3 regions of the Burkholderia sp. F1 genome follow, and region 2 is predicted to be linked to each of the others. Evidence: predicted binding sites of a transcription regulator. Region 2 holds the regulator's gene; each other region holds the start of a gene.
What was found. Region 2 encodes sigma-54, which starts transcription at its own class of promoters, with help from an activator protein. Its sites were predicted from a motif close to TGGCANGNAANCTGCTTT; they were not measured.
Positions count from the first base shown of each region.

Region 1: the regulator sigma-54 is predicted to act here: its motif matches at 2,618-2,635, upstream of ACFIMZ_RS22015 (methanol/ethanol family PQQ-dependent dehydrogenase).
Region 3: the regulator sigma-54 is predicted to act here: its motif matches at 2,837-2,854, upstream of ACFIMZ_RS06455 (ammonium transporter).

Region 1 is NZ_CP172422.1:663,826-668,658, reverse strand. Features, by position in the region: gene ACFIMZ_RS22020 (TonB-dependent receptor) at 15-2,333, opposite strand; gene ACFIMZ_RS22015 (methanol/ethanol family PQQ-dependent dehydrogenase) at 2,724-4,445, shown strand; gene ACFIMZ_RS22010 (c-type cytochrome) at 4,530-4,833, shown strand, end outside.
Region 2 is NZ_CP172421.1:3,602,477-3,607,309, reverse strand. Features, by position in the region: gene hprK (HPr(Ser) kinase/phosphatase) at 1-106, opposite strand, end outside; gene ACFIMZ_RS17000 (PTS sugar transporter subunit IIA) at 238-750, opposite strand; gene hpf (ribosome hibernation-promoting factor, HPF/YfiA family) at 940-1,308, opposite strand; gene ACFIMZ_RS16990 (RNA polymerase factor sigma-54) at 1,467-2,972, opposite strand; gene lptB (LPS export ABC transporter ATP-binding protein) at 3,138-3,914, opposite strand; gene lptA (lipopolysaccharide transport periplasmic protein LptA) at 3,911-4,576, opposite strand; gene lptC (LPS export ABC transporter periplasmic protein LptC) at 4,597-4,833, opposite strand, start outside.
Region 3 is NZ_CP172421.1:1,324,642-1,329,474, reverse strand. Features, by position in the region: gene ACFIMZ_RS06480 (mechanosensitive ion channel family protein) at 1-161, opposite strand, end outside; gene ACFIMZ_RS06475 (NAD(P)-dependent oxidoreductase) at 409-1,050, opposite strand; gene ACFIMZ_RS06470 (Rrf2 family transcriptional regulator) at 1,177-1,632, opposite strand; gene ACFIMZ_RS06465 (hypothetical protein) at 1,727-2,128, opposite strand; gene ACFIMZ_RS06460 (hypothetical protein) at 2,322-2,657, shown strand; gene ACFIMZ_RS06455 (ammonium transporter) at 2,888-4,090, shown strand; gene ACFIMZ_RS06450 (PhoX family protein) at 4,250-4,833, shown strand, end outside.

The DNA of each region.
Region 1 (4,833 bases), on a different replicon from region 2:
CCGCCGCGAAGCGCTCAATCCCACGCATAGCGCACGCCGACCCACGCGCCGCGCGGCGCGCCCGGCCCGACGAACTGCTCGTGCACCGGATTCGCGCCGTCGAACGTGTGGTTCGGTCCGTTGAAGAAGTTCTGGCCGAGCACGCCGAAGCTCGCATAGCGCTTGTCGAACAGGTTCGTCACGCTCGCGAAGACCTCGAACCGCTTCGTGATCCGGTACCGCATGTCGAGATCGACGAGCACGTAGCCCGCGATCCTGCCGTTCACGTCCTGGTTGTTCTCGTCGCCGCGCGCATGGACGCCGCTGCGCCACGTGACGTTCGCGCCGATGTCCCACGCGGGCGTCGCCGCGTAGTCGAGCCGCAGCTTCACCGTGTGCGCGGGAATGCCCGGGATGCGGTCGCCCGCCTTGACCTTCACGTTGCCGTTCGCATCGGCGGCCGAGTTCGCCGGGCTGTGTTCGGTCCACGACGAACGGTAGGTCGCGTCGACATGGCTGTACGAAAACCCGACGCCGAGCCGGCCGAGCTGCGTGCGGCCCGCGAGCTCGACGCCCTGGCGCCGCGTGTCGCCGACGTTGCGGAAGTAGCCCTGCGCGCTCGCCGGACTGCTGATGAACTGGATGTCGTCCATCAGCGTCGTGCGGTAGGCGGCGGCGCTCCAGGTCGTCGCCGCGCCGATGCGGCCGCGCGCGCCGAATTCGAACGTCTTCGAGATCACCGGCTTGAGCGCCGGGTCGGCGACGAAGTCGTTCGGCAGCGAACACGGCGCGGCCGGGTCCGCGCACGCGAGCTCGATTGCAGTCGGCGAGCGCATCCCTTCGTTGTAGGTCGCGTAGGCGGTGAAGCCCGGGACCGGGTTCCAGTTGACGCCGACCGCCGGGTTGAAGCGCGAGAACGTGTGATTGCCGTCGAGCAGCGGCTGCATCCCGCTCGCGTCGCCGATCTGCGCCTTCGACCAGTCGTAGCGGCCCGACAGCGTCAGCGTCCAGTGCGGCGTCAGCGACAACGCATCGCTCAGGTACACGCCGAAGTTGGCGTTGCGCGTCCTCGCATTCGTCTGCTGAACGACATCGCCGATGCCGATCGCCGCGCGCGTGTCGGTGAAAGTCGCATCCTGCGACGACGCGACGTAGCGCGAGTTCGCGAAATCGGCCGCGACGCCCGCGATCAGCTGGTTCGCCATCCCGCCGGGCTTGCCGAGCAGCGTGAGCTGCAGGCTGCCGCCGTAGCTGTCGGTGACGATCGTCGATTGCGCGTTGGTGCCCTGCACCTTGTCGACGGTGCCGTCCGCGCCGACCGATCCGAAGTCGGTATTGTTGTTGCTGCTGAGGTTGGAATTGCGCAGGTGCCGGTAGTACGCGTTGCCGCTCAGCTCGACGTGCTCGCCGACGAAGCGGTCGCCCGACAGCGTCACGTACGCGGCGCTGTTGCGGTTCAGGTCCGGATACGTGTACGCCTGTTTCCGGTTGTCGAGGAACGAGCGCGGGATCGTCTGGCTGCCGTACAGCGCGTTGTCCGCGCCGCCCGCGGCGATCGAAAGCGTCGTGTCGGCATCGGTGTAGCGCAGCTTGCCGAACGCCTGCCGCACGCGGCTCGCGTTGTGGTCCGCCCAGCCGCCGTCGTTCGCGACGTTCGCGGTCGCGTAGTAGTCGAGGTTCGAGCCGATCCTGCCGCCCTGCTCGAGACTGGCGGTCTTGCGGCCCCACGACCCGCCCGACACTTCCGCTTCGCCGCCCGGGTTCGACTTGCCGTTCTTCGTCGTGATCGCGAGCGCGCCGCCCAGCGTATTGCGTCCGTATACCGGATTGGAGCCGGGAATCAGCTGCATCCGGTCGATCGCCTGCGTCGGCAGGATGTCCCAGTTCACGATGTCGCCGAACGGCTCGTTCACGCGCACGCCGTCGACGAACACCGACAGCCCCTGCGGCGTGCCAAGCAGCGGCGACGCGGTGAAGCCGCGATAGTTGACGTCGGTCTGGTACGGGTTGCCCTGCGCGTCCGAGATCGTCACGCTCTGCAGGTTCGCCGCGAAAAAGCCCGCGAGCGTCGCGCGGTGCTGCGCGTCGAGGTCCGCCGCGCGCACGGTCTGCACGTTCGCCGGCACCTTCGACAGCGGCGTGCCGATCCCGAGCAGCGGCGTCGTGCCGACCACGACCACCGCGGGCAGCATGTCGGCCGCCGCTTGCGGCGCGGCGAGGCCGGACGAAGCGTTGTCGCTCGCACTCTGCTGTGCGCGCACGCCGGCCGGCGACAAGCCGAACAGCACGATCGCACCGAGCGTCGAGAGCAGATTCGCGCCGACACGGCCTGATGCCTTTGGTCTCCTTATCATTTCCCTCTGTCTCCTGTTCGCGCTCTGCCACGCGGCGCTGCCCGCCGCGCGGCGACGCCTCTGCGCGAAGCAGGACAGCGAGAACCATGCCAGTGCCGCACGGCGCGCATCAGGCCGGCGGCACGTTGTCACGGGCGACCCGCCACCTGTCATGTTTGGCAACACCTCGGGCACCGCGGTGTACCTGAATGCAACACCTGCGTCGACGCCGCCGCGCAGTGCCTTCGACGCCGCGCCGCGCGCGATGCGCCCATGTGCGGCACCGCGCGGGCTTCGCGACGCGATGGCATGCGACTTGCGTGAACGGCAGCGCACTCGGCCCGGAACCCCACCGTGCCGGCGCGACGAACCGTTCGCGGCGGTGCGGCCACAATGACTCAGGAGACAACCATGAAGAAACTCTCGGCTTCAGCGAGCCGACTGGCGACGATCGGAATCGCGGCGGCAACCGCCGTCGCGCTGACCCCCGGCCTCGTCGAAGCGGCCGCGGACTACCCGGCCGTGACCTACCAGCGGCTGACCGATGCGCAGGCCGACCCGGGCTGGCTGACCTACTACCGCACCTACAACGGCCGGTCGCATTCGCCCCTCAAGCAGATCGACCCGTCGAATGCAAAGGATCTCAAGCAGGTGTGGGCCTACAAGTTCCCCGCCGAACTCAAGCAGGGCTTCGAAGCAACGCCGATCGTCAACGGCAATTACCTGTTCGTGACGACGCCCAAGGACAACGTCTACGCATTCGATGCGAAGACGGGCAAGCCGCTGTGGAAATACGAGCCGAAGCTCAGCCCGTCATCGTTCAAGACCGCGTGCTGCGACGTCGTCAACCGCGGCGTCGCGCTGTACGGCAAGAACGTCTATGTCGCGATGCTGGGCGGCGAAGTCGCCGCGCTCGACGCGCAAACCGGCAATCTCGTCTGGAAGAAGCGGCTGTTCGATCCGGGCCTCGGCTACTCGTTCTCGCTCGCGCCGCTCGCGCTCGACGGCGCGATCGTCGTCGGCACGTCCGGCGGCGAATACGGGATTCGCGGCTACATCATGGCCTTGAATCCGGACGACGGCTCGGAGGTCTGGAAACGCTACACGATCCCGGCTTCCGGCGAAAAGGGCTCCGAAACCTGGCCCGACGGCATGCAGTCTCACGGCGGCGGCGCCGCGTGGCTGACCGGCACGTACGACGCCGCGTCCCGCACGCTGTACTGGGGTGTCGGCAACCCCGGCCCGTGGCTCGCGGCGCTGCGCCCCGGCGACAACCTGTACTCCGACTCGCTGCTCGCGCTCGACGCGAAGAACGGCAACCTGAAGTGGCACTACCAGTACACGAACAACGACACGTGGGACTACGACGGCGTGAACGCGGCGGTCCTCGCGGACATCACGTACAAGGGCAAGGACTACGACGCGATCATCCACGCGGATCGCAACGGCTTCTTCCACGCGATCGACCGCACGACCGGCAAGCTGATCTATGCGACGCCGTTCGTGAAGGCGACGTCGGTCACCGGCTACACGGCCGACGGCAAGCCGATCCAGGACGAATCGAAGTTCCCGAAGGCCGGCACGACGATCGAAACCTGCCCGAGCTTCCTCGGCGGCAAGAACTGGTGGTCGATCTCGTACGACCCGGAGCGCAACATCGCGGTCGTGCCCGCGCTGCACGCGTGCATGAGCCTGACCGGCAAGTCGGTCAGCTACCAGGAAGGCCTGCCGTATCTCGGCGAAGGCTTCGAGATCAAGCCCGAGCCGGGCAGCCAGGGCTACGGCGAACTGACGGCAATCGACGTGAACACCGGCAAGAAGCTGTGGAGCCACTGGACGAAGAAGCCATGGAACGGTGGCGTCGCGACCACCGCGAGCGGCCTCGCGTTCAGCGGCTCGCTCGACGGCCGCCTGTACGCGTTCGACACGGCGACCGGCAAGGTGCTCTGGGAGAGCCCGCAGCTCGCGAGCGGCATCATTTCGCAGCCCTCGGTATATGAGGTCGACGGCCAGGAATACGTCGCGGTGCTCGCCGGCTACGGCGGCGCGAACCCGATCTGGGGCGGCCCGATGGCCGACATCGCGAAGGACGTTCCGCGCGGCGGCACGCTCTATGTCTTCGCGCTCGACTGATCGGGCAAGGCCCCGGCCTTCGTCGCGCCCGCCTGCGCCCGATGCGGGCGCGACACCCCAGCAGCTTCAACCGGACCCACGACCATGAATACTCGCCTCACTCCCGTTGCCGTCGCCAGTCTGCTCGCCGTGGGCGTGGCGCTGACACCGGCATCCGCGTCGGCCGGCGTACGCATCTGCACGCTGCCCGGCAGCCCGACCACGGCGCTCGACAAAGCCGTTGCACGTGAAGTGTTCCGCACCGCAGGCATCCCCTCATCGTTCAGCAAGCGCGGCGTCGACGACGACGGCGGCGACGACGGCATCTCCGCCGGCGAACTGAAGAAATCGCTCGAACGCGACTGCGACGTGATCGCCGGCTTCCCGCGCTCGGAGATCGCCGATGCGT
Region 2 (4,833 bases):
CGGAAAAGCCGCGTTCCCAGCCTTCATGCCCCGTCAGCCAGCTGAGCTTCAGCGTGGCCGCGTTGTCGTCGAAGATGCTCTGGGCGTTGATGCTGGACGTATCCATGAGTCCGTCACTCCAGTGAGCCGGTGCGCGCGCGTGGCGGCGACGGTCGTCGCCACGCCGGGCCGGCGCCGGGCGGCCCGGGACGGCGGCGCGTGCCGCCTCGTTCGGGAAAATGTACCGCCCGGATCAACTCAAGGTTGCCACTGAGTGAGCAGGCTGTGCAACTCGGCGCGATCCGGTTCGTTGTGCAGACGCTCGCGCGCATCGCGGTCGGACAGCAGCTGTGCGATTTCCGACAGGATCTCGAGATGCTGCTGGGTGGCTTGCTCGGGAACGAGCAGGAAGATCAGGAGCGAAACGGGCTGGCCGTCGGGCGCCTCGAACGGAATCGGATCGGCGAGCCGCACGAACGCGGCGAGTGGATGCTTGAGGCCCTTGATGCGCCCGTGCGGAATCGCGACGCCTTCGCCGAGCCCGGTCGAGCCGAGGCGCTCGCGCGCGAACAGGTTGTCCGTGACGGTGCTGCGGGCGATGCCGTTCTGATTCTCGAAGATCAGCCCGGCTTGTTCGAAGACGCGTTTCTTGCTGGTGACGGAGAGGTCGATGACGACGTTCTCTAGGGGCAGGATTTTGGCTAGGCGATTCATGTTGGCAGGCGATAGGGCGGCCTGGGGTCTCCTCGCGGCGGCAGACTGATTTTCCATGTTTGGCAATATCAAGGCGTTAGGCGATGGAGACCTGCAAGGCACGGCGACCGTACCCAACGCCCCCCGGCAATAACCGAAGCATTATAGAACACGGGCGCGAGCGTGGCGCGGATGCGGGCGGCGCTGCGCCGGACACAAAAAAAACCGCCCGGCGAACCGGGCGGCGTGGCGATGCGGCATGGCAGGTTATTGCGGCGGCACTTCGATCTGTTCGAACTGCTCGACCGCCGGCTGAAGCTTGATCGGATCATGCGCATGCGTTTGCAGGCGCTCCATGTGCTTCACGACCTGGCGGTCCAGCTTGTCGATCAGCAGGTCGATTGCTGCGTACAGGTTGCCGTTTGCGCTTTCGACGAAGATATCCTTGCCCTTCAGATGCAGATTGATTTCCGCGCGTTGCTGCTTGTCCTTTTCCTTGTGGTTGTCGACCGAGAGGATCACAGTGCCATCGATCACCTGATCGCTATGCCGTAGCACCCGGTCCAGCTTGGTGATCACGTATTCGCGAATTGCAGGCGTGACTTCGAGATGATGTCCACTGATCTTCAGGTTCATAGTGCTTCTCCAAGCGAGTGACCACGCGGCCGCATCGAGGCGGCGCTCCGGTCGACATGCCCGTGCCGCACGGTGCGGCAGATGGCGGACAGGTCGCCCGGCCAGTTCCCCGTATGCGCGGTGGCCGGAACACGCCTGCCGCCGGGCAGGCAGCAGGCTTAAAGAGACTTGCGCAGATTTACTGCCGGGATCTTGAGGGCTTCGCGATACTTGGCAACCGTGCGGCGCGCGACCACGAAGCCTTGTTCTGCCAGCAGTTCGGCAATTCGGCTGTCCGAAAGAGGCGATTTTGGGTCTTCGGCTCCTATCAGTTGCTTGATGAGGGCACGGATGGCAGTCGACGATGCGGCGCCACCTGTGTCGGTCGAGACGTGAGATCCGAAGAAGTACTTAAATTCAAGCGTCCCGAACGGGGTCAGCATGTACTTCCCGGTTGTCACACGGCTGACAGTCGACTCGTGTAGGCCCAGCGTATCAGCTATTTCCCGCAAAACCAAGGGGCGCATGGCGATTTCGCCGTGCGCAAAGAAATTCTTCTGACGTTCGACAATAGCCTGTGCAACTCGCAGGATCGTGTCGAACCGCTGCTGGATATTCTTGATCAGCCAGCGCGCTTCCTGCAGCTGCTGCTTGAGCGAACCCGCGGACGGATCGCCGCGGCTGTTGCGCAGGATGTTCGCGTAGAGATTGTTGATCCGCAGGCGCGGCACGACTTCGGGATTCAACTCCGCCTGCCAGCCCTGGCCGACCTTCTTCACGATGATGTCGGGCACGACGTAGTCCGCTTCGGCCTTGCCGTACGCGGCGCCGGGGAACGGCTCCAGCGAGCGGATCAGCGCGTGCGCGTCGCGCAGCGCGTCGTCGTTCGCCTTCAGGTGCTTGCGCAACCGCGTGAAGTCGCGCGCGGCGAGCAGCTCGAGATATTGCGACACGATCTCGAGCGCGAGCGTGCGCGTCGGGGACGGATCGAGCCGCAGCAGCTGCAGCTTCAGGCACTCGGACGCCGAGCGGGCCCCGACCCCGGCCGGGTCGAAGCTGTGCAGCAGCGCGAGCGCGGCGTTCAGTTCGTCGCAATCGACTTCGAGTTCGGGCGGCAGGTCGGCGAGCACCTCGTCGAGCGTTGCGGTCAGGTAGCCGTCGTCGTCGAGCGATTCGATCAGGAACATCACGAGCGCGCGGTCGCGCGGCCCGGCCTGCGTGACGCGCAGCTGCGCGGACAGGTGGTCGCGCAACGACGTCGCCGCTTCCTGGACCTGCAGCGGCGGCAGGTCGTCGTCATCTGACGCGCCGCTCGCGCGGCCGAATTCGTCGAGGTTCCATTGCGGGCCGTCGCTGTCGCCGGACGCGTAGCCGTCATAGTCGTCCGCAGCGGCCGGCTCGTCGCGTTCGGTGCGCTCGCCGGTCTGGCCGGCGCCGTTCGTGGCCGCCATCGGCTCGGGGTTCGACGCGGGCGGCGTCTGCGCGATCAGCGAACCATCCGCGGCAACGCGCAGCGGGCTCGCGATCCATTCGTCGTCGCTCTCGAGCAGCGGATTCTGGGCGACCGCCATCGCCACTTCCTGTTGCAGTTCGAGCGTCGACAGCTGCAGGAGCCGGATCGACTGCTGCAGTTGCGGCGTCAGCGCCAGGTGTTGCGACAGGCGGAGTTGAAGGCTGGCTTTCATGGCAGGGAGGGAGTCATACCGGGAGTTTGCCACGACCCAGGCGCCTTGAGCCATCCGCGATTACGCGCGGCGTCAGTCCTGCCGGGAATGGACCGCGAACGGGACTGTAAAACGGGGCGCGGCCCCGCGCGGCGTGACCGGGCGGGGCGCGTTCTCGACAACGGGTTACATGCGGAAATGTTCGCCGAGATAGACGCGGCGCACGCTTTCGTTCTCGATGATTTCGCTCGGCGCGCCGGCGGCGAGCACGGTGCCGTCGCTGATGATGTACGCGTGGTCGCAGATGCCGAGCGTTTCGCGGACGTTGTGGTCCGTGATCAGCACGCCGATGTTGCGCTGCTTCAGGAACTTGACGATCTTCTGGATCTCGAGCACCGCGATCGGGTCGACGCCCGCGAACGGCTCGTCGAGCAGGATGAAGCTCGGGTTGGTCGCGAGCGCGCGCGCGATCTCGACACGGCGACGTTCGCCGCCGGACAGCGACAGCGCCGGATTCTCGCGCAAGTGGCCGATCTGCAGCTCGTCGAGCAGCGCCTCGGTGCGCGACGCGATCGCGTCCTTCGACAGGCGCTTGCCGCCGTCGTCGTGCTGCAGCTCGAGCACCGCGCGGATGTTCTCCTCGACGGTCAGCTTGCGGAACACCGACGCTTCCTGCGGCAGGTACGACAGCCCCAGCGACGCGCGCTTGTGGATCGGCAGCAGGCTGATCGAGCTGCCGTTCAGCGAGATCTCGCCCGCGTCGAGCGGCACGAGCCCGACGATCATGTAGAACGACGTGGTCTTGCCGGCGCCGTTCGGGCCGAGCAGGCCGACGACTTCGCCGCTCTTCACGTCGAGCGACACGTCCTTGACGACCGTGCGCGAGCCGTAGCGCTTCTTCAGGTTGCGGACGACGAGCGAGCTGCTGGTGCCGGCCGGCTGGCGGTTCGGTAACGCATTCATTGGCCCGGCGCCCCCTGGATCGTGGTCGACGGCGCCAGCTTGGCCGGCGCGCCGTTCAGCGGGGCGGGGCCGCCGCTGCGCGGCGACAGCATCGCGCGCACGCGGCCGTTCGGGTTGCCCGGCGCCGCGACGTCCTTGCCGCCGCGCGCGGTGTAGAAGTCGCGCTGGCCGTCGTAGGTGACCACGCTGCCGTGCACGGTGTCGGCGATCGTCGACGTGCCCTGCAGGCGGCGCACGGTCGCGGCGGTCGTGAGGGTCGTCAGGTCCTGCTTGCCGTCGTAGTCGATGCGTTCCGAGTCGCCGTCGATGTATTCGTCGAGCCCTTCGCGCTTCTGGCGGAACGACGCGTGCTTCTTGCCGCTGCCGTATGAGGTCGCGTACTGATAGCCTTCCGGATCCTGCCGCACTTCGACGCGATCACCCTTGATGATGATCGTGCCCTTCGTGATCACGACGTTGCCGGTCGCGATGGTGACCTGCTTCAGGTCGTCGTAGGTCAGGTTGTCCGCTTCGACGTTGATCGGCTTGCCCTGATCGGCCTTTTCGGCATGGGCGAGCGGCGCCAGCCCGACCAGCGGGAGCGCCACGAGCGTCGCGGCGAGCGCGGCGCGGGCGACGCGCCGGGCGCCGCCGTAAATCTGACACGGGAACGATTCGTTCATGCAGTCACGCGTGGGATGAGTTACTTGGGTTGACCTTTCGAGCCGCCGGACGCGTCCGACGCGGCGATCGTGCCGCGCACGTTGCCGTAAAGCTCGATGACCCGGGTGACGTTGTTGTACTTCATGCCGTCGGTCGCGTTGACGAGCGACAGGCCGCGCTGAAGTTTAACCGGCTTTTCGGTCTGGATCACATCGTCATTGACGAAGATCCGGAAATGCTGGGAATCCGCCTGCATCTGCGGATCGCCGCCGCCCGC
Region 3 (4,833 bases), 1.7 Mb from region 2:
GCCGGCGACGGCGCGGAGGCTGCCGCGGCGCCCGACGCGGCCGCACCGGAGGCCGCCGACGCGGGCGCCTCGGCAACCGCAGGCGCGATCAGCGTCTGGAACGTCGCGAGTCCGGGCACGGTCGCCGCCGGCGCGGGCTGCGCGAACCCGACCCCGAACACGAGCCCGAGCGCGGCGGCACACGTCGCGATACGGCCCGCAATACGGCCAGCGAGAAGGGGCCGGACCGGCCGGCGCACTGTGACAAGGCAGGACAGCAGAACGACACAACAGGCCGTTGCTGCCCAGCCCAGAAATTGCAAGGAGAACGAAAGCAAATTGCGATCCTGTCTGGCGAAGCACGGATCGCCTAGTGTAGCGTCAACCGGCGGCGCCCCCGCCGAAACGGGCCGCGCCGCCGGCCGCCGCTCAGTACGCGACGGTCGCGATCTCGCGCACGAAGCTGCCCTGCTCGAGCGCGTCGACGAACGCGATCGCGTAGTCTTCGGCCGAGATCTTGCTGTCGCCGTTCGCGTCGACGATCAGCTTGCCGGCGCCGGTGCGGAACGTGCCCGTGCGCTCGCCCGGGGCGATCAGCGCGGCCGGCGCGAAGAACGTCCAGTCGAGATCGCCGGCGCTGCGCAGGTACGTGAGCGCGTCGCGGTGCGCGAGCGCGACCGCCTTGTACGCGTCCGGGAAGCCTTCGGCGTCGACGAGCTGCTTGCCCGGCGCGACTTCGAGCGAGCCCGCGCCGCCCACCACGACGAGCCGCTTCAGGCCGGCCTGGCGCACGCCGGCGACGAGCGCCTGGGTCGCGGCGACGACCTTCGCCGGATCGTCCTGCTTCGGGCCGTAAGCGCTCGCGACGACGTCGTGGCCCGGCAGCGCGGCCGCGATGCTCGCCGGGTCGAACAGGTCGGCGGCCTTCGCGGTGATGCCGTCGCCGCCCGCGCCCGGCGTGCGCGACAGCGCCGTCACGCGGTGCCCGCGCCGCGCGGCTTCCGCGGCGATGCGCGAGCCGATCGTGCCGGTTGCGCCGAACAGTGCGATGTTCAAAGTACGTTGCGTCATGTCGATTCTCCAGAAAGAAAAAATATGTAACTTATTTAATTACATATAAGACCGAAAAAAATGGGGTGATCCACCCCGTTGCACCGGCCGCGCGTGGCGCAGCCGGCTTACCGCTTTGTCATTCGCTCATCCGCCGGCGCCGGCCCGATGCAGCCGAAGCTGCTCGGAATTCAGCACGTCGGCCGTCACGTCGGCCAGCGTGCGGGTGGCGAGCGACGCTTCCATCGCACGCTGCGCGTCGCCGATGTAGTCGGTCAGCACGCCCTGGATGTGCCGCCCGACGAGACACGCCGGGTTCGGCGCCTCGCGGTGCAGCGCAAACAACTGCGCGTCGTCGACCGCCCGGTACACGTCGAGCAGCGTGATGCTGCCCGGCTCGCGCGCCAGCAGCGCGCCGCCGCCCGCGCCGAGCTGGGACGTCGTCAGCCCGGCCGCCGCGAGCATCGACAGCAGCCGGCGAATCAGCGCCGGATTCGTGTTCACGCTGCCGGCGACAATGTCGGACGACAGCGGCACGCCCTCCTGCATCGACAGCAAGGCGAGCACGTGAACGGCAAACGCGAATCGGCTGCTGGTATTCATTCCTTGCTCACTCGGCCGTCGCCGGTCCGAACCGTCGGCCGGCGACAATGTGTAACCATAATAATTACATTTCGCGGATCGTGCAAGCGGCCGATCACTGGCCGCTGGCAGGCTTGGTGGCGGACGCGCCCTGCTGGCTCCATTGCTGGAGCTTGCGCCCGGCTTCCGCGAGCTTCGCGCCGGCTTCGGACGCGGCGTGGGCGACGACCGCGGACGCTGCCGCGTCGATCTGCGCCTGCGCGGCGGACGCGAGGCCGCTCGCGGAGAGCGGCGGCACGGCGGACGCCGCGGACGCGATGCCGGCCTTCGCCGCATTCGTCACCTGGTCGATCGCCTGCGTCGCCTGCTTCGCGGCATCGGCGGCCGCGCTCGCGGCCGTGTCGGGTTGCGCGGGCGCGCCGGACTTTTCGCATCCTCCGAGCAGCAGCGCCGCGCACGCGGCGGCGACCGCCAGCGCGGGCCCGCGCCCGCTCACTCGCCATTCACTTACCTTCATCTACATTCTCCGGCCACGCGCCGCGCGGCCCTTTCTGGTTGAAACGATGTCGATGATACCGCCGATGCGAGCCGCATTTCGCTCACTTCGGGTTAAAAACAGCTTTCAATTTCGGATTCGTCTGATTCAATCGCGCGGGCGATCGCCCTAAAGTGAAGCACCCCCGACCTGCATCGCCCGCGATCCGCAATTCATGGATTTTCTCGTCAACTGGCTCATCGCCCTGGCAGTCCTGCTGACCGCCACCTGGTTCCTGTGTCTGCGCGTGCCGTGCTCGCGCCATCCGGCGGAGATCGGCCGCGCGCGCCGCATCGAATCCGCGCGCCTGCTCACGCAGGGGATTCTCGGCTTCTGGACGGCCGCGCTGATCGTCGCGCGCGGCATACTGGTCAGTGACGGCGCCGACGCGTCCCCGGCCGGCTTCGCGGCGATCGCGTTCGCCGCGCTCGGACTCGTGGCGGTCGCCGCGTACTGGTCCGCCTGCGCCGTACGACTGCGCCGCCCGCGCCTGTTCTTCCGGCGCGCCTGACGCGCCAGGCCGGTGCGCGACGCCGCACCACCGCGCACCCATCCGCACCAGATAGGAACATCCCGCACCATGTCCGTGCGATCGACGTCGCCCCGCCCGGACGACCGCCGCAGTCCGGTGCGCGCGCGCCCCGCGCGGCAGCGCGCGCCGCACCAATTCCACGCAGCCGTTCACCAGCTTGGCTCGATTTTTGCGTTCCTCGCCCGTTTTTTGAGCAAGGAAGCCTCGGAATGGATGGTCTGAAATCCGGCGTCGACACGCTGTTCCTGTTGATCGGCGCCGTCATGGTGCTCGCGATGCATGCGGGCTTCGCGTTCCTCGAGCTGGGCACGGTGCACAAGAAGAACCAGGTCAACGCGCTCGTGAAGATCCTGGTCGATTTCTCGGTGTCGACCATCGCGTACTTCTTCATCGGCTATACGATCGCGTACGGCGTCGAGTTCTTCGACGACATCGGCACGCTGTCGCAGCACAGCGGCTACGCGCTCGTGCGCTTCTTCTTCCTGCTGACGTTCGCCGCGGCGATTCCGGCGATCATCTCCGGCGGCATCGCCGAACGCGCGAAATTCAATCCGCAGCTCGTCGCGACGCTGATCATCGTCGGCTTCGTCTATCCGTTCTTCGAGGGCATCGCGTGGAACGAGCGCTTCGGCGTCCAGGCGTGGCTCGCGCATGCGTTCGGCGCGCCGTTCCACGATTTCGCAGGCTCGGTCGTCGTGCACGCGTTCGGCGGCTGGGTCGCGCTGCCCGCCGTGCTGCTGCTCGGCGCGCGCCACGGCCGCTACGGCAACGACGGCCGGATCGCCGCGCACCCGCCGTCGAACATCCCGTTCCTCGCGCTCGGCGCCTGGGTGCTCGCGGTCGGCTGGTTCGGCTTCAACGTGATGAGCGCGCAGACGCTCGACAAGGTGAGCGGCCTCGTCGCGCTGAACTCGCTGATGGCGATGGTCGGCGGCACGCTCGCCGCGTGGCTCGCCGGCCGCAACGATCCGGGCTTCACGTACAACGGCCCGCTCGCGGGGCTCGTCGCGGTCTGCGCGGGGTCCGACGTGATGCACCCGATCGGCGCGCTCGCGACGGGCGCGGCGGCCGGCGCGCTGTTCGTCGCGATGTTCACCTGCGTGCAGAACAAATGGCGCATCGACGACGTGCTCGGCGTGTGGCCGCTGCACGGCATGTGCGGCGCGCTCGGCGGCATCGCGGCCGGCGTGTTCGGGCTGCCCGCGCTCGGCAGCCTCGGCGGCCTCGGCGGCGTCGCGTTCGGCTCGCAGGTCGTCGGCACGCTCGGCGGCATCGCGATCGCGCTGGCCGGCGGCACGCTCGTCTACGGCGCGCTGAAGGCGACCGTCGGCCTGCGCCTCGACCGCGAGGCGGAATTCGACGGCGCCGACCTGTCGATCCACCGCATTTCGGCGACGCCCGAACGCGATTGAGATTCGAACGAACGCTCGGCAACCCTACAACTTCAATTCAAAAAACTTTCATCTTTCGTCCCTACACTTCGGTCCAGTTTTCAATTCGCCTTCGCACAGCTTGCGATCGCAAGGCGCGCGAAGGCGACAACGCTTCCAACAACCGAAACTGGACACCACATGCCCGCGTTGCCCAATGCTTCCCGTCGTCAGGCCCTGAAGATTCTCGCCGGCGCGCCCATGCTTCCCCTTTCCGGACTCGCGCTGCCCGCCCTGCTGACGGGCTGCGGCGGCGACGACAATCCGGCTGCGACGCCGGCCGCGGCGGCATTCGCCGCGGCGAGCTTCGCGTCGATGGCGGCGCCCGCGCTCGACAACCCGGCGGCCATGGCGACGACGACGGTGGGCTCGACGCTGTCGGTGTCCTTCTCCGACGGCACGTCGCGCAACTTCAAGCTCGCATACCGGCCGTTCTTCGTGACGGGCGACCTGGTGCCGGACGGCAAGGGCGGCACGATCCTCGCGGGCGGCTACTACGACATCAACAACCAGCCGATCATCGACCGCTCGGTCGCGGGCAAGGAGCGCCAGTTCTATTCGGACTGCCCGGACGGCAGCTCGCTGCTGACGCTGAAGAACGCCAGCGTGGCAGGCGTGAAGGGCAACACGGTGTTCGCGGTCGTGCAGTTCGAATACACGACGCGCGACCAGGCGAGCGTGTCGCAGTACGGCCAGCTGCCGTCGCCGATCGCGGTGCTCACGCT